3 regions of the Aliivibrio sp. S2TY2 genome follow, and region 2 is predicted to be linked to each of the others. Evidence: predicted binding sites of a transcription regulator. Region 2 holds the regulator's gene; each other region holds the start of a gene.
What was found. The regulator CRP, encoded in region 2, controls carbon source genes, mostly activating them, when cyclic AMP is high. The targets are predictions, from matches to a motif close to TGTGANNNNNNTCACA.
Positions count from the first base shown of each region.

Region 1: the regulator CRP is predicted to act here: its motif matches at 3,924-3,939, upstream of typA (translational GTPase TypA).
Region 3: the regulator CRP is predicted to act here: its motif matches at 1,237-1,252, upstream of PVK63_RS15460 (NupC/NupG family nucleoside CNT transporter).

Region 1 covers NZ_JARACS010000004.1:168,549-174,378, forward strand. The annotation lists gene glnG (nitrogen regulation protein NR(I)) at 1-200, opposite strand, end outside; gene glnL (nitrogen regulation protein NR(II)) at 243-1,298, opposite strand; gene PVK63_RS08940 (DUF4124 domain-containing protein) at 1,380-1,907, opposite strand; gene glnA (glutamate--ammonia ligase) at 2,073-3,482, opposite strand; gene typA (translational GTPase TypA) at 4,040-5,830, shown strand, end outside.
Region 2 covers NZ_JARACS010000007.1:54,010-59,839, forward strand. The annotation lists gene astD (succinylglutamate-semialdehyde dehydrogenase) at 1-1,283, shown strand, start outside; gene PVK63_RS12280 (DUF1338 domain-containing protein) at 1,296-2,090, shown strand; gene crp (cAMP-activated global transcriptional regulator CRP) at 2,161-2,793, opposite strand; gene PVK63_RS12290 (OsmC family protein) at 3,039-3,440, shown strand; gene hslU (HslU--HslV peptidase ATPase subunit) at 3,515-4,849, opposite strand; gene hslV (ATP-dependent protease subunit HslV) at 4,868-5,392, opposite strand; gene PVK63_RS12305 (SPOR domain-containing protein) at 5,584-5,830, opposite strand, start outside.
Region 3 covers NZ_JARACS010000011.1:48,748-54,577, reverse strand. The annotation lists gene PVK63_RS15470 (ABC transporter permease) at 1-376, opposite strand, end outside; gene PVK63_RS15465 (DUF2301 domain-containing membrane protein) at 511-1,071, opposite strand; gene PVK63_RS15460 (NupC/NupG family nucleoside CNT transporter) at 1,498-2,712, shown strand; gene PVK63_RS15455 (anaerobic C4-dicarboxylate transporter) at 2,790-4,118, opposite strand; gene metA (homoserine O-acetyltransferase MetA) at 4,374-5,312, opposite strand; gene PVK63_RS15445 (YeeE/YedE family protein) at 5,535-5,830, shown strand, end outside.

The DNA.
Region 1 (5,830 bases), on a different contig from region 2:
TTAAGTAAAGATAGGCCATCCATTCCCGGCATACGAATATCCGATATGAGCACATCTGGCACATTACGCTCTAGGGCTTGAATGACACTTTCAGCATCACCAAAACTTTCACACATCATGTTTGTACTGGTTAAGGTTTTCTCTAATACCCAGCGAATCGAGCTGTCATCATCGACAACCCAAATATATCCTTTGCTCATAAATTGTACTCCGTAGCCACTTAAGTGTGTTATTGGTTATGGTTATTTAAGTGGAAGATAAATAGTAAATACGGTCTTTCCAGGCCAGCTTGTGACGTCAATTTTTCCGTTATGTTGATCGATAAGGTTTTGCGAGATCGAGAGCCCAAGCCCTGTGCCTCCTTCTCGTGCACTGACCATGGGATAGAATAAAGTGTCTTGAATATGGCTAGGTATGCCAGGTCCATTGTCAGTAATATCAATTTTGACAGCAAGGCGATGGCGCTGACCATAAATATTGGTTTGAAAATCAGTACGAGTACGTAAAGTGATAGTGCCATCGGGTTGGTCTTTGAGTACTTCAGCTGCGTTACTAACAATATTGAGGATGGCCTGTTCTATTTGCTCTGCATCCATATCAAAATCGGGCAAGCTAGGGTCATAATCTCGAATGATTCGTACCTGATAACTGGAGTTAAGCTCAATCAGTTGGCGGACTTTTTCAATGACAGCGTGTAGGTTTTCTGGTTTTTTGTGGCCTAATTTTTGAGGCCCTAATAGGCGATCAACTAAGTTTCGCAGTCGGTCTGCTTGCTCAATAATGATTTGAGTGTACTCATGTAATTCAGGTTTTGGCAGCATTCGTTCGAGCAGTTGTGCTGCGCCACGTAACCCCCCTAATGGGTTTTTAATTTCATGAGCCAAACTACGAACCAAGACTTTAGCGGCTTGTTGTTGAGCATGTTGATTAATCTCTTGAGACAAACGGCGTTGTTGTTCGATTTGGCGAATTTCAACCAATAGGTAAAGTGATTTTTCGATCTCAATGGGGCTTGATGTGACTTCAATATAAAGTGATCGGTCATCAATCATGATTTGAACATCACTATCCGTCACGCTCTGGCCTGTTGTTAGCGGTTGCATTAAGGTGGAGAGATCAAATTTAGAGTGGTGAAATAGCTCATCAAAACGATGTTGAGCCATTCGCTGCGCGCTTTGAGAAAAGAGTTGCTCTGCTGCTGGATTGGCATAATGAATAGTACGGTGATCATCCAGTAATAAAATCGCCGTTACTTGGTGCTCAAGCAGCTGTGTTGAAAAGTCCATCGTTAACATCATCGTCCTTGTATCGCAAAACCCATCTTGCACCATTGTAGTGCATTGCACCTTGCTTGTCAGACAGGAACTGAAGCGGTTCCTTTAGTTTGTTGATGGGCGATGCAAAAAAACAGTAATAATAGGTGATGATGCAATTCTCTTGCCGTCTTTCAGAGCAATAACGGTAATGAGGTGGGTTCCTCTATTTATGTTTTTTAGTTTCCACTCGGTGGATGTTTGTGGCGGACCATAAGGTGCACCATCGAGCAGTAACTGTAATTTTTCATTAATGCTGAGCTTACGTGTGAGTTCAGTTAATACGGTGATATGACCTCGAGAACTGCGGATTGTTTCTTCTTGTTGTAAGTTAGTCACTGAGATAGCGAGTGGCTTGAGTTTCTTTTTCATTGGCTTGGTTGTGGGTGCTGTTTTTTTCGAATGTTCAGGCACTGCTGGCGAGGTTTCAAGGCTAGTAGTAGGTGACAAAGAGATCGTTGTTACAGGCCCCTTACTAAGAGGTGCGCTATCACTAAAATGGCGAACGCCCTTACTGTCTTCCCAGGTGTAAATCGTATTAGCGAAAATAGATGCTGAGAGTAAGCTAAAAAGGATGAAAAAAATATAACGCATAATGTCACCATGGTATTGATGTCATAACGATACTGCAGAAATGAAATCTAGGTAAGTGTGAGCCTATTAGAATTACTGTTAAAAGAGAAATTGCCAACATAAAAAAGGCTCGCTTGTGAAGCGAGCCTAAAAATAGCAATTTGATTTCAAACTGTTGCGTCAGAATTAAACTGAGTAATACATTTCAAACTCAAGTGGGTGAACCGCTGTGTTGATTGCTTCAACATCTTGAGACTTAAGTTTGATGTAAGAATCAATAAAGTCATCAGAGAACACGCCGCCAGAGGTTAAGAATTCACGGTCAGTATCTAGCGCTTGTAGAGCAACATCTAGAGACTCAGCTACTGTTGGGATTTCTGCCGCTTCTTCCGCAGGAAGGTCGTACAGATCCTTATCCATAGCTTCACCTGGGTGGATCTTGTTCTTAATTCCGTCAAGACCAGCCATTAGCATTGCTGAGTAGCATAGGTATGGGTTAGCCGCTGGGTCACCAAAACGAACTTCGATACGACGTGCTTTCGGGCTTGGTACCACAGGGATACGGATAGAAGCAGAACGGTTACGTGCAGAGTATGCAAGCATAACAGGTGCTTCAAATCCAGGAACAAGACGCTTGTATGAGTTTGTTGATGGGTTAGCAAATGCGTTGATTGCACGAGCATGCTTGATGATGCCGCCAATGTAGTAGATAGCCATTTCAGATAGGCCGCCGTACTTATCACCAGCAAACAGGTTTACACCGTCTTTTGCTAGAGATTGGTGAACGTGCATACCAGAACCGTTATCGCCAACCAGTGGTTTAGGCATGAAAGTCGCTGTTTTACCGTAAGCGTGCGCTACGTTATGAACAACGTACTTATAGATTTGAGTCTCATCTGCTTTTGTTGTTAGTGTGTTGAAGCGTGTTGCGATCTCATTTTGACCAGCAGTTGCTACTTCATGGTGGTGTGCTTCAACAACAAGGCCCATTTCTTCCATGATTAAACACATAGCAGAACGGATATCTTGAGAAGAATCAACAGGAGCTACTGGGAAGTAACCGCCTTTAACACCTGGACGGTGGCCTTTATTGCCGCCTTCGTATTCAGTACCTGAGTTCCAAGCTGCTTCGATATCGTCAATTTTGAAGAAAGAACCAGACATGTCAGTGTTGAAACGAACATCATCAAATAGGAAGAATTCTGGCTCAGGACCGATTAGCACAGTGTCAGCGATACCTGTTGAACGCATGTATTCTTCAGAACGCTTAGCGATAGAGCGTGGGTCACGATCGTAACCTTGCAGTGTTGCTGGTTCAAGAATGTCACAACGAATGTTTAGTGTTGGATCCGCTGTGAATGGGTCAAGTACCGCACTTGCTGCATCTGGCATCATTACCATGTCAGATTCGTTAATGCCTTTCCAGCCTGCAACTGAAGAACCATCGAACATTTTACCTTCTTCAAAGAAGTCGGCGTCAACTTGATGAGAAGGAATTGAGATATGTTGCTCTTTACCTTTTGTATCGGTAAAGCGTAAATCAATAAATTTTACTTCGTTCTCTTGAATTAGAGCTAATACGTTTTCTACTGACATGTAGGATAACCTCCAGTGTTATAATATAAATATTGGCCAGCTAAGCTGTTATTTACTATGTAGCTAGAACTGTGCCAAAAGTAATAATCCTTTATTATTAATGACTTGCGTTTTTAATTTACTAAAACCCATCTTTAACTGCACTAATTTGATCCCTGTTTGCACCATTATTGTGCGTTGCAATAGGAAAGTGCAGATAAAAATAAATTGTCATTAATTACTTCTATCCGCTATTCAGCAGTGAAATGGAAAATTTGTCAATCTAATTCCAACATAAAATTAAATTATTAGTAACAATGCTGCTCTTAAGGTATTGATAAATATATCCTTTAGTTTTTTGGTAAAGATAATAAAGTTATTAGCTAGATTGCATAAACCTCGCTAGAGTTGGTCGTTTTTACAGCGTTTTTTGGGGCTGTATTAAATTAATTTAAAAATAATTGTGTCTTTAATCACATATTTCGTGGGTTTTGCGCTAAAATCTGTTAAATTATTGACCGTTTTTAAACCAAGTAGTGCCAATGGTGGCTCTACATGCTCTGAGTGAATTTGAATCCATGTCTACTCCACAGATTGATAAACTAAGAAATATCGCAATTATTGCGCACGTTGACCACGGTAAAACAACCTTGGTTGATAAGCTATTACAACAATCAGGCACACTAGAATCATCTCGTGGTGAGACTGAAGAACGCGTAATGGACTCGAACGACATCGAGAAAGAGCGTGGTATTACGATCCTTGCTAAAAATACAGCAATTAACTGGAACGATTACCGCATCAACATCGTAGATACTCCTGGACACGCCGATTTCGGTGGTGAAGTTGAGCGTATCATGTCTATGGTTGATTCTGTTCTTCTTATCGTAGATGCTGTTGACGGCCCAATGCCTCAAACGCGTTTCGTTACACAAAAAGCATTCTCACACGGTCTTAAGCCAATCGTTGTAATCAACAAGATTGACCGTCCTGGTGCTCGTCCTGATTGGGTTATGGATCAAATCTTTGATCTATTCGACAACTTAGGCGCAACTGATGAGCAACTAGACTTCACTACTGTTTACGCATCAGCACTTAACGGCTGGGCGACAATGGAAGAAGGCGAGACTGGCGAAAACATGGAACCATTGTTCCAAGCAGTAGTTGATAACGTAGATGCGCCAAGCGTAGACATCGACGGTTCTCTACAAATGCAAGTTTCTCAACTAGATTACAACTCTTATGTTGGTGTTATCGGTGTTTGTCGTGTTACTCGTGGTTCTGTAAAAGCAAACCAACAAGTAACTATCGTAGGCGCAGATGGTTCTAAGCGTAATGGTAAAGTAGGTACAGTTCTTGGCTACCTAGGTCTTGACCGTCACGAAGTTGAAGTTGCAAATGCTGGTGACATCATTGCAATCACAGGTCTTGGTGAGCTGAAAATTTCAGACACAATCTGTGACGTAAACAACGTTGAAGCGATGAAGCCACTGTCTGTTGATGAACCAACAGTAACAATGACTTTCCAAGTAAACAACTCACCTTTCGCTGGTAAAGAAGGTAAGTTCGTTACTTCACGTAACATCCTTGAGCGTCTAGAAAAAGAACTAGTTCACAACGTAGCATTACGTGTTGAGCAAGCGTCAGATCCAGATAAATTCCGCGTATCAGGCCGTGGTGAACTTCACCTATCTATCCTGATCGAAAACATGCGTCGTGAAGGTTTCGAGCTAGCAGTATCTCGTCCAGAAGTTATCATCAAACATGATGAAAACGGTGTTCTAACAGAACCGTTTGAAACAGTAACTATCGATGTTATGGAAGAGCACCAAGGTGCAATCATGGAAAACATCGGTATCCGTAAGGGTGAGCTAACAGATATGGCTCCAGATGGTAAAGGCCGTATTCGTATGGACTTCATGATGCCTTCTCGTGGTCTTATCGGTTTCCAAACTGAATTCCTAACAATGACGTCTGGTTCTGGTCTAATTTACCACTCGTTTGATCACTACGGTCCACACAAAGGTGGCGAAATTGGTCAACGTGCTAACGGCGTATTAATCTCGAACGGTATGGGTAAAGCAGTAACTTACTCTCTATTCAACCTTCAAGATCGTGGCCGTTTATTTGCAGAGCACGGTGATGAAGTATATGAAGGTCAAATCATCGGTATTCATAACCGTGCTAACGACCTGACTATCAACTGTCTACGTGGTAAGCAACTGACTAACGTACGTGCATCTGGTACTGATGAAGCTCAAACGCTTTCTCCTGCTATCAAATACACACTTGAGCAAGCTCTAGAATTCATCGATGATGATGAACTAGTAGAAGTAACACCAGTAAGCATCCGTATCCGTAAGCGTCAT
Region 2 (5,830 bases):
AAGCGCGCCAAGCGGTTATCGAGCGCTTTGCTGAATTGGTAAAAGAGAATGCTGATAAAGTTGCTGAAGTTATTGCAAAAGAGACGGGTAAACCTTTCTGGGAAACAAAAACCGAAGCGGGAGCTATGGTGGGGAAAATCGCGATTTCCGTTCGTGCTTACCATGAAAGAACGCCACATAAAGAGCGTGAAGCAGCAGGGAATAAAATTGTACTAAGACATCGCCCACTAGGAGTAATGGCTGTCTTTGGACCGTATAACTTCCCAGGACACCTACCAAATGGTCATATCGTTCCTGCGTTACTTGCGGGTAATACCGTGGTATTAAAACCTTCAGAGCAAACACCATGGACCAGTGAAGTAATTATGCAGCTGTGGCAGCAAGCCGGTTTACCTAATGGAGTGATTAACTTAGTACAAGGTGCTCGTGAAACGGGTGAAGCACTGGCTAGCGCTAAAGGGATTGATGGGTTGTTGTTTACCGGCAGTGCGAATACAGGGCATATTTTACATCGCCAATTTGCAGGAGATACAGGGAAAATGCTGGCCCTAGAAATGGGGGGGAATAACCCAATGGTGATCTCTCATAATTTTGGAGATCGAGAAGCGACGGTTTATACCATTATTCAGTCAGCTTTTATCAGTGCTGGTCAGCGTTGTACTTGTGCTCGTCGTCTGTATGTGCCAAAAGGCCAAGCTGGAGATGAGTTAGTTGTGCGTCTTGTTGAAGTCGCAAAAAGCATTGTGGTTGACCAACCTTTTGCTGATAACGTGCCATTCATGGGACCGCAAATATCAGTCGCTGCGGCAGAGTTTATTTTAAATGCCCAGAAGAATTTACAAGCTTTAGGTGGTGAATCACTGCTTGAGGCGAAAAGCTTAGGCCACGCTTTTGTTTCTCCGGGCATTATCGATGCGACTAATGTAGCTGAATTACCGGATGAAGAATACTTTGGCCCATTATTGCAAATAGTACGCTATGAAACGTTAGAAGAAGCGGTAGAGCTTGCTAATGACACTCGTTATGGTTTATCGGCAGGCCTTGTTTCAACGGATGACAATGAGTGGGAATATTTTGTAGAGCATATTCGCGCAGGTATTGTAAATCGTAACCGTCAATTAACTGGAGCAAGTGGTGACGCGCCATTTGGTGGTCCGGGGGCATCAGGCAATATGAAACCAAGTGCCTACTATGCAGCAGATTATTGTGCCTACCCAATGGCCTCAATGGAAGGCGATGCCTGTGAAATTCCCGCTCAACTGTCTCCGGGTTTAACTTTATAAGAGGTAATAGGCATGAATAACGTAACGTCTTTATTTTCGTCATTATGGCAAGATTATATTACTCGTTTATCCCCATCGGCAGGAAGGGTTCATCAGTTATTATCTAATGGCGATGAATTGATTAACGATCACATTGCATTACGTACGTTTAATTTGCCTAAGGTTGGCTTGCAAACGTTAGCCGCCCCATTTTTAGCAATAGGGTATAAAGCGTGTGAGACGTATGATTTTGAAGCGAAAAAACTCAAAGCACAGCATTTTGAGCATCCAGATCCTAATGCGCCACTTGTTTTTATTAGTGAGATTTTAGTCGAAGAGTTATCACCTGAGTCCCAGAACATTATTCATGCTTTGGTTGAACAAGTGCCTGCGCATTATTTTGCGACCAGCGATTTTCTTTCAGCGGGCCGCCCTTGGGCGTTAAGTTTTGAGGAATATCAAATCTTAGCAAAAGAGAGTGAGTACGCTTCTTGGCTGGCAGCTCATGGTTATGGTGCTAATCACTTTACGGTTTATATTAATCAGCTTGAAGCGTTTGCTGAAGTGGTTGATGTGAACCAACACTTACGTGATGCTGGTTTTGCAATGAACGAAGTGGGTGGTGAAGTGAAAGGCTCTCCTGAGGTTTACTTAGAACAGTCATCAACCATGGCCGATAAAGTGAAAGTGAGCTTTACTGAGGGTGAGTTTGACATCCCAGGTGGATTTTATGAGTTTGCTAAGCGTTATTCGCTACCTAATGGCAAGATATATACAGGATTTGTCGCGGCATCTGCTGATAAAATTTTTGAAAGCACAGACAGTTAATTCTAAAATTTAGGCATAAAAAAACGCAGCTCAAGGGCTGCGTTTTTATTCGTTTAAGATAAGCGTTAAATTAACGAGTACCGTAAACTACGATTGTTTTACCGTGTGCAGAGATCAAGTTTTGCTCTTCAAGCATCTTCAAGATACGGCCAACAGTTTCACGTGAACAACCTACAATTTGACCGATCTCTTGACGAGTGATCTTAATTTGCATGCCATCTGGGTGAGTCATTGCATCTGGTTGTTTAGCTAGATTCAATAGAGTCTGAGCGATACGGCCTGTAACGTCTAGGAATGCTAAATCACCTACTTTTTGGCTAGTGATTTGTAGACGAGTTGCCATTTGAGCAGAAAGACGCATCAGAATATCTGGGTTTACTTGAATAAGCTGACGGAATTTCTTAAATGAAATTTCAGCCACTTCACAAGGGCTTTTAGCACGAACCCATGCTGAACGTTCTTGACCTTCTTCAAACAAGCCAAGCTCACCGATGAAGTCACCTTGGTTAAGGTAAGAAAGGATCATTTCTTTACCTTCTTCATCTTTGATTAGTACAGCAACAGAACCTTTTACGATGTAGTAAAGTGTCTCAGCTTTTTCACCAGCGTGGATTAAAGTACTTTTTGAAGGGTACTTATGAATGTGACAATGAGATAAGAACCACTCTAATGTTGGGTCTGTCTGAGGTTTACCTAGAACCATACTTTATACTTCCTCTGCGTTTGCCAAGTAGGCGATGTCCATTTTAAAATAACTGAGCCAAATATCAGTTTGGCCTATAGAATATGGTTATCGGAACAAGGCTGCATGTTCGTTGAGATAATTGATAAAATCATACCTTGTTTCGCCGTTGATTTCTTGACTTTGATCGTATGAAATGTGCGACCAAGGGCACAATTTCGTGAAATGGATCACGAGTTTTCTTTTTATGTAGTAAAGAGGCTTTTATGAACGCTGAAGTTAAATGGATTGAGGGATTTACTTTCCTAGGTCAATCTCAATCTGGTCACTCTGTGGTAATGGATGGAAATGGTGGTGAAAAAGCCCCAAGCCCGATGGAAATGGTGTTAATGGCCGCTGGTGGATGCAGTTCTGTTGATGTTGTAGATGGACTTAAATCTGCAAATCAAAAAGTAACAGGCTGTATTGCTAAGTTATCAAGCGCGCGTCGTGAAACTGCGCCAAAGCTGTTTACTCATGTGAATATTCATTTTGAAGTGAGTGGTGATAATCTGGATCCTAGCATTGTTGAGCAAGTTACTGCTGATTCATTACAGAAGTATTGTTCAGTATGTTTAATGCTAGGTGAAGGCATTGATATGACACACTCTTGGGAAATAGTGGCTTAAAATAATGCGTTTCCTAAAGAGAAAGCCTCGCTAATTTTCATTAACGAGGCTTTATTTAGCATAAAGGCTAAAAATTACAGAATGAAGCGACTTAAATCTTCATCTGCGACTAGCTTGCCTAAACGCGAACTTACGTATTCAGCATCAACAACTAAGCTCTCGCCGTGTTTTTCAGAAGCATCGTAAGAGATCTCTTCCATTAGGCGTTCCATCACCGTATGTAAGCGACGAGCACCAATGTTTTCTGTACTTTCGTTTACTTGGAAAGCGGACTCAGCAATACGAGTGATGCCATCTTCAGTAAATTCAACGCTTACATTTTCGGTTGCCAATAGAGCTATGTATTGTTCAGTTAATGACGCGTTTGGTTCCGTTAAGATACGTTTGAAGTCATTTGCTGTTAATGCTTCAAGCTCAACACGGATAGGTAAACGGCCTTGTAACTCAGGGATTAGATCAGACGGTTTTGCCATCTGGAATGCACCCGATGTGATGAATAACATATGATCGGTTTTCACCATACCGTGTTTAGTGCTTACTGTGCTGCCCTCAACTAATGGCAGTAAATCACGTTGCACACCTTCACGAGAAACATCACCTGAATGAGAGTTTGAGCCTTTACAGATCTTGTCTATTTCATCGATAAATACGATACCGTGGTTTTCTACGTTAAAGATGGCTTGTTCTTTTAGTTCTTCAGGATTAACCAGTTTCACGCCTTCTTCTTCTGTTAGTGCTTTAAGGGCATCAACAATTTTCATCTTACGCTTTTTGGTTGTATTACCGCCTGATAGGTTTTGGAACATACCTTGAAGTTGGTTTGTCATCTCTTCCATACCAGGAGGAGCCATGATCTCTACACCAACCTGAGGTGCAGCAACATCCACTTCAATTTCTTTGTCGTCTAGTTTGCCTTCACGCAGTTTTTTACGGAAAGATTGACGGGTACCAGAATCATTATCGCCTTCTTCGTTATTACCCCATGCATCACGCGCTGGTGGTAATAAAATGTCTAGAATTCGGTCTTCTGCTTGCTCTTCAGCTCGGAATTTTACTTTTTCAACGGCCTGTTGGTGTGTCATTTTGATAGCAACATCGGTTAAATCACGAATGATACTCTCAACTTCTTTACCAACGTAACCTACTTCAGTGAACTTAGTCGCTTCAACTTTAATGAAAGGCGCATTTGCTAACTTCGCCAAACGACGTGCAATCTCTGTTTTACCTACACCAGTAGGACCAATCATTAGGATGTTTTTAGGCGTAACTTCGGCACGTAAATTTGGTTCCAATTGCATACGACGCCAGCGGTTACGAAGTGCAATCGCGACTGAACGTTTTGCTTTATCTTGACCAATAATATGGCTATCTAGTTCGTGTACAATTTCACGAGGAGTCATTTCAGACATGGGAATTCCTTATTTTGGTTAAGCGTTCAGTTCTTCAACGGTGTGATTGTGGTTGGTGTATACGTCGATATCACCAGCAATAGTTAACGCTTTTGTGGCAATTTCACGAGCATCTAAATCGGTATTCTCCAGTAATGCGGTCGCTGCAGAGCGAGCAAAATAGCCACCAGAACCGATAGTCAGTAAATCATTGTCCGCGTTGATTAAATCGCCCGTACCACTGATGATAAGAGAAGTGGTTTTGTCTGCCACAATTAACATTGCTTCAAGGCGACGCAATGCTCGGTCACTACGCCATTCTTTAGCTAACTCAACCGCAGCTTTGGTTAAGTTACCTTGGTGCATTTCTAATTTTCGTTCACACAGGTCGAACAGAATAAAGGCATCTGCTGTGCTACCAGCAAAACCAACAAGAACAGAATCATTGTATAGACGACGTACTTTTTTTACGTTGCCTTTTGCGATCATATCACCTTGAGATGCTTGGCCATCGCCAGCAACCACGACTTTGCCTTCACGGCGTACAGAAACAATTGTAGTCACGAGTAAAACCTCTTATTCGACGACGCCATTAATTAAAGCATGACATCATCTTCATGATTATTACTATTGTAATGGGGGGAAGGAGTAGGCTTTTCAAGTTGAATAGATAGAAAAAAGGAGCACTCAATGCGCTCCTTTTTAAATGTGTGATGCTATTAGCGATTTTAGTCGCTGAACTTATTGATGAGTGATTACTGATCTTTCCAGATAGCGCAAGGTTCGATTTTAGCTCGTTGTAACTTATGGCGATCTTTTTCTGCATCACGTTTAAATTTATACGGTCCAAGAACCACTTTATACCAACTACTGCCGTCAGCATGACGAACGGTAGATGTTATGCCTTGGAAAGCAATATTCATCTTGCGCTCTTCAGCTTGTGAGCGTGATTTATAAGCGCCGCATTGCATGATGTAAGGAACTTCAGATACTTTTAGCTCT
Region 3 (5,830 bases), on a different contig from region 2:
TCAGGAGCCTTGCTATCATTCCAGTTGGTGAAAAAAGAAAAGCAAAGCCAATAGCAAAAGCAACATGAGGCATAGCAAGCAGTGGGGATAGTAAAGGTTCTACTTTTTTCCAAACAGGTTGCTGCCAAGTGGCTTGTAGAATAGCAAACGCAACAATACAAGAAACAAAAGTACTAACAAAAGCACTAGTAAGTGTTAGGAATATTGAATGTGAAACGCCACTCCATTCGAGAGCAGATAAATAACCGTCTAGTGAAAATGTAGACAGACCAATAGAGGGCATATAACTCAATGAAGCGCTCAATACGCCGAGCACACCAGGAGCAATAGGAAGAATGCACACAATAACAAGAAAAATATAGAAAATAGGTAATATCATGGTCTTGCTATTAATGCCTTAGTTAAGAGTTAGATTACTTCAAACATCAAGAAGTAACTTATGCCATACAGTGTTACCGGCGTGAACGGTGTAAAGCTAAAAGTAAACTAATTAGTTCATTTTTGGAAGTGCTAATTTTGATAGAGTTTTTTGTTACCAATATCAAAATGTAATGGCATCTTCCATTTTTGTATTGATAGAAAAAGAAAAATGACAGCACAAAGAGAAAAACAAAGAATAGCGACTATCCATACCTCTAGGGCAAACATAAAGGTGGATATACATAAGAGGGTAGGAACCATTTTTAATCCTGCTACTTTAAAGCAGAATGACTCTTTAAGTGCAATGCCTGAAAAAGTAACAAACATAAAGCCTAAAGGTATCCAAAGGAGTTGAGAGTCATCAAGTTGAGTGAGTAATATCAGTCCAATCCATGCAGACCAAGTGATGATCATTCGTACCTTTTTATCATAAACATGCAAATTAGCAGCACTCATTGCACAAGATAAGGCAAGCAAAGCTAGCGAGAGTGTTTTAATTGGTAAGTTGATTAATATGAGTGAGATATCATCAGCAATAGCAAGGCTACTTAACAGCAATGCTAAGGAAAATAATGTTATCCCTGAGCGATAAGTAATAACGCTGATCTTATCAAGAAGGTCAAGTGTTTCAATGTATTCTGTATTTGCCATTTTGAGGCCTTATAGTAGGGGGGCTCTTTATATTAACTCTAGCATGCTTGGCTTGATGAACTTATGTGATATTCGTAGTTAATGCGTTTTTTCGTTATTTTTGTAACCATTTGTTTTTGTAGTTTGTGTATATTTGCTGTGAATATTTTTCAGATAAGTAAAATTTGTGATTTAATTCACATATTTCGTGATTTTAAATCTGCTCTATGTATACTCCTACCCCCAATACAAGCCGTCACATGGAACAGTGAATGACCCCAAGGACTTGGACCAGCTACTGTTAAACAGCTTGTAAGGGTAATCAATGAACATACTTATTTCTATCATCACTTCCTCTTGGTGTAGTCACTCCTCACCGATCTCGTCATCTACGATGGCAACCCCTTTTGTTTCTTCTTTTTATTCTAAAATTTCATAGGCGTAATTATGACTATTTTATTTAGCCTATTAGGCATGTGTGCACTTATCTTTTGTGCATGGGTATTTTCTGAGAAACGTTCAGCAATTAATTGGAAGACCGTATCTAGAGCCTTTTTATTACAACTCTCTTTTGCTGCTCTGGTGTTGTATTTTCCATGGGGGCAGGCCGCATTGGCAGGATTAAGTAATGGCGTCGCTAGCCTACTTGGTTTTGCTGATGAAGGTATTGCTTTCTTATTTGGTGATTTAGCTTCCAGTGGTTTCATTTTTGCAATTCGTGTTCTTCCTATCATTATCTTTTTCAGTGCTCTTATCTCCGCGTTATATTATTTAGGCATCATGCAAAAAGTCATCGCAATTCTTGGCGGTGCAATTCAAAAATTCCTCGGTACAAGTAAAGTAGAATCTCTCGTTGCAACTGGTAACATCTTCCTTTCTCAAGGTGAATCTCCCCTTCTTATTCGTCCATTCCTAGCTCAAATGACACGTTCTGAACTGTTTGCTGTAATGGCGGGTGGTATGGCATCGGTTGCAGGTAGTGTGCTTGGCGGTTATGCAGGTTTAGGGGTAGAGCTTAAATACCTAATCGCAGCAAGCTTCATGGCAGCACCAGGTAGCTTATTAATGGCGAAAATCTTAGTTCCTGAGCAAGCGACTCCTGTTGATCAGCATGAACTAACCATTGATAAGAGTGAACAAAGTAATGTGGTGGATGCGCTAGCAAGTGGTGCAATGAACGGCATGAAAGTCGCGGTTGCTGTAGGTACTATGCTAATTGCGTTTGTGAGTGTTATCGCAATGGTAAACAGTGGCCTAGAAATGGTGGGTGAATGGTTTGGTTTTGCGGGCATTACACTACAAACATTATTCGGTTACTTGTTTGCACCTGTTGCATGGATCATTGGTGTACCTAAGCATGAAATGATCATGGCGGGTTCTTATATCGGTCAAAAAGTAGTACTGAATGAGTTTGTTGCTTTCATCGACTTTGTTCAACATAAAGATCAATTATCTGCTTATACTCAAGTTATTATCACGTTTGCATTATGTGGTTTTGCTAACATTGGTTCTATTGCGATTCAATTAGGCTCTATTGGTGTGATGGCTCCTGAGCGTCGTGCTGAAGTTGCGAACATGGGTTTTAAAGCGGTACTGGCTGGTACGTTAGCTAACTTGATGAGTGCATGTTTAGCGGGTCTATTCTTTAGTTTATCGATGTAATTACTTTAAGCTAAAACAAAGCCCATGCAGTATGAGAATACGCATGGGCTTTTTTATTTTTTAAATGACTATTTTAATTAACCAATTACTATTTGGCCTAATACATAGCCAAGTATACAGGCAGAAACTACCCCGATTAAACCGACTGACATAAATGAGTGGTTAAAGTAGTACTTACCAATTTTGGTTGTTCCTGAGCTATCAAAGTTCACCGTTGCAATGTCTGATGGGTAGTTCGGAATGAAGAAATAACCATATACCGCAGGCATTAAACCAATCACCAAGGCAGGCTCTAATCCTAGAGCAAGACCAACAGGTAACATCATACGAGCCGTTGCGGCTTGTGAGTTTACTACAACAGATACAATGAATAATGCTAAAGCAAACGTCCAAGGGTGAAGCGTAACCATATCTACAATGCCCGCTCTAAACTGAGGCATCGCATATTGGAAATACGTATCAGACATCCATGCGATACCAAAGATAGCGATTGCCGCAACCATACCTGATTTAAATACCACACCATTAGGCACATCACGAGGATCGGTTTTCGTCGCTAATAGAATGACACCACCAAACGCCAACATCATCATTTGGATAACAACAGACATTTTGATTGGCGCACCACCTTCGGTGATCGTTCTCACTTCTGGCCACATTGCGATAACAACGATAGAAACAATCGCACCTAAAAAGATAAGTACTGCGTTGCGTGCTGTTGTTGGTAGTTTCTCATCTAAAGAAGTTGATGTTGTATTTAAGATTTTTTCACGCCAAACAGGATCTTTTAAACGAGCTTGGTATTCTTCATCATCTTCTAATTCTTTACCACGGCGTAAGCTATAAAGCGCTAACATTAATGTACCGAATAGCGTTGCTGGCACGGTTACCAGTAAGATAGACATTAGAGTAATAGAAGCGTCAATATCCACTAGTTGTGCTAGATAATACACAACCGCAGCAGAAAGAGGTGAGGCAGTAATAGCGATTTGAGAAGCGACAGAAGCTGCGGCCATTGGGCGCTCAGGACGAATGCCATTCTTTAATGCCACATCACCAATGATAGGCATAATAGAATAAACAGCATGACCAGTACCTAGTAGGAATGTCATTGCATACGTAACAAAAGGGGCAATGATGGTGACGCGTTTAGGGTTCTTTCTTAAGATCCGTTCAGCCACTTGTAGCATGTATTTCAACCCACCTGCCGCTTCTAATATAGAGGCACAAGTAACAACGGCCAAAATGATTAACATGACGGTGACTGGCGGAGAGGTTGGTGGCATTTTGAAGATAAAGACTTCAATCACCAAACCAATCCCAGAGACAACCCCTAAGCCAATTCCACCAAATCGGGAACCGATATAGAGTACGAGTAATAAAAAGAGAAATTCAAAATACAACATAGATCCACCTGCATAAATTTTATTTATAATTAAAATTAACTACAGGCATTAATACCTTATATTTCATAGGGTTTTATTGAGCGAGTTCTCATTTGAATTGTTGTTGATTTTATAAATAGAGGCTTGATTGATCTGAATTAAATGAAGGAGTTGTTTCTATTTTAAAAGAAAAAAATGGGCTCTAGTTATCAGATAACAAAGACTGTTTTGTGCTTGGGATTAGGCATTAACAGTGCGTTAATGCCTGAAGATAAATTAATCTCGTGTAAAATTCTGCTCTGAAAAGTGCTCAAGATCGTACGGTGTTTGTTGGTAAACACAGTAATTGAGCCAGTTAGAAAACAGTAAGTGTCCGTGACTGCGCCACGTTGCTTTAGGGGGGAGTTTAGGATTGTCATCAGTATAGTAATTTAGTGGGATGGTTGGTTCCATGCCTTCACCAAGATCACGAACGTACTCATTATGCAGAGTAAAAGAGTCGTATTCAGGGTGACCTGTAACAAACACATTTCGTTTATCTTTAGTTGCTGCTAAGTAGACCCCAGCTTGTTCAGACGTTGCTAGAATATCTAAATCAGTATGTTCGCTTAAATATTTAGCTGAGAAATCAGCGTAACGAGAGTGAGGCGCTAAAAATTGATCATCAAAACCTCGTAAAATAGGGTGGTGCTGATCGAGATTATCATGATTATACACGCCGGATAACTTCTCTTTACGTGTACGTTTTGGTAAATCATAAAGCAGTTTTAAGCCAGCTTGTGCAGCCCAACAAACATAGAGGCTTGAAGTCACATGATCTTTTGCCCATGTCATAATGGTTTGTAAGTGATCCCAATAAATCACATCTTCAAATTGCACTAAACCTAATGGTGCGCCAGTGATGATCAGTCCATCAAAGTTACGATTTTTAATGCCTTCAAATTGACGATAAAAAGTATCTAAATGCTCGGTTGGTGTATTTTTACTGGTGCGATTATCAATGCGTAATAGCTCTACATCTACTTGTAGTGGGCTATTAGAGAGTAAGCGTAAAAATTGAGTTTCTGTTTCGATCTTCTTTGGCATCAAATTTAAAATGATCACCTTCAAAGGACGAATGGCTTGCGTGGTGGCACGAGATTCTTGCATGATAAAGATATTCTCTTCACGCAATATTTCAGCTGCAGGGAGTTGATCTGGTATTTTTATCGGCACAACTTATCCTTAAGTTATTTTTTATCTGTAGCATTCTATACGTCTATACCCCTAAACTACCTTATTCCTTCTTGAGTGTCGAGGCTGTGTTTTGTTCATTTCAATTTTTTATCAGTAACAACTTTAGTGATAGTTAATTTAACTTATTCTAATTAAGGGTTGACTAATATTGGTTTGGACCGTATTCTAAATATATGTGTTCAATAAATAACCGAAATAGGAATAATGATGACGATTCCATGGAGCTCTTTATTTGGCGGTATGTTGCTAGGTGTATCTGCAACGTTACTGCTTTTACTTAACGGTAAAATTGCGGGTATTAGTGGTGTACTTACAGGGTTAATGGCACCGAAAAAACGCGATTATGCATGGCGATGGTTATTTGTTATTGGCATGGTAAGTGGTGGTTTAGTTGGGGTTTATTTTTTAGGCGCGGAAGTGCCAAAAGAATATCAAACTTCAATCAGTATGCTTATTGTTGCAGGTTTACTGGTGGGTATTGGTACTCGTTTAGGTAA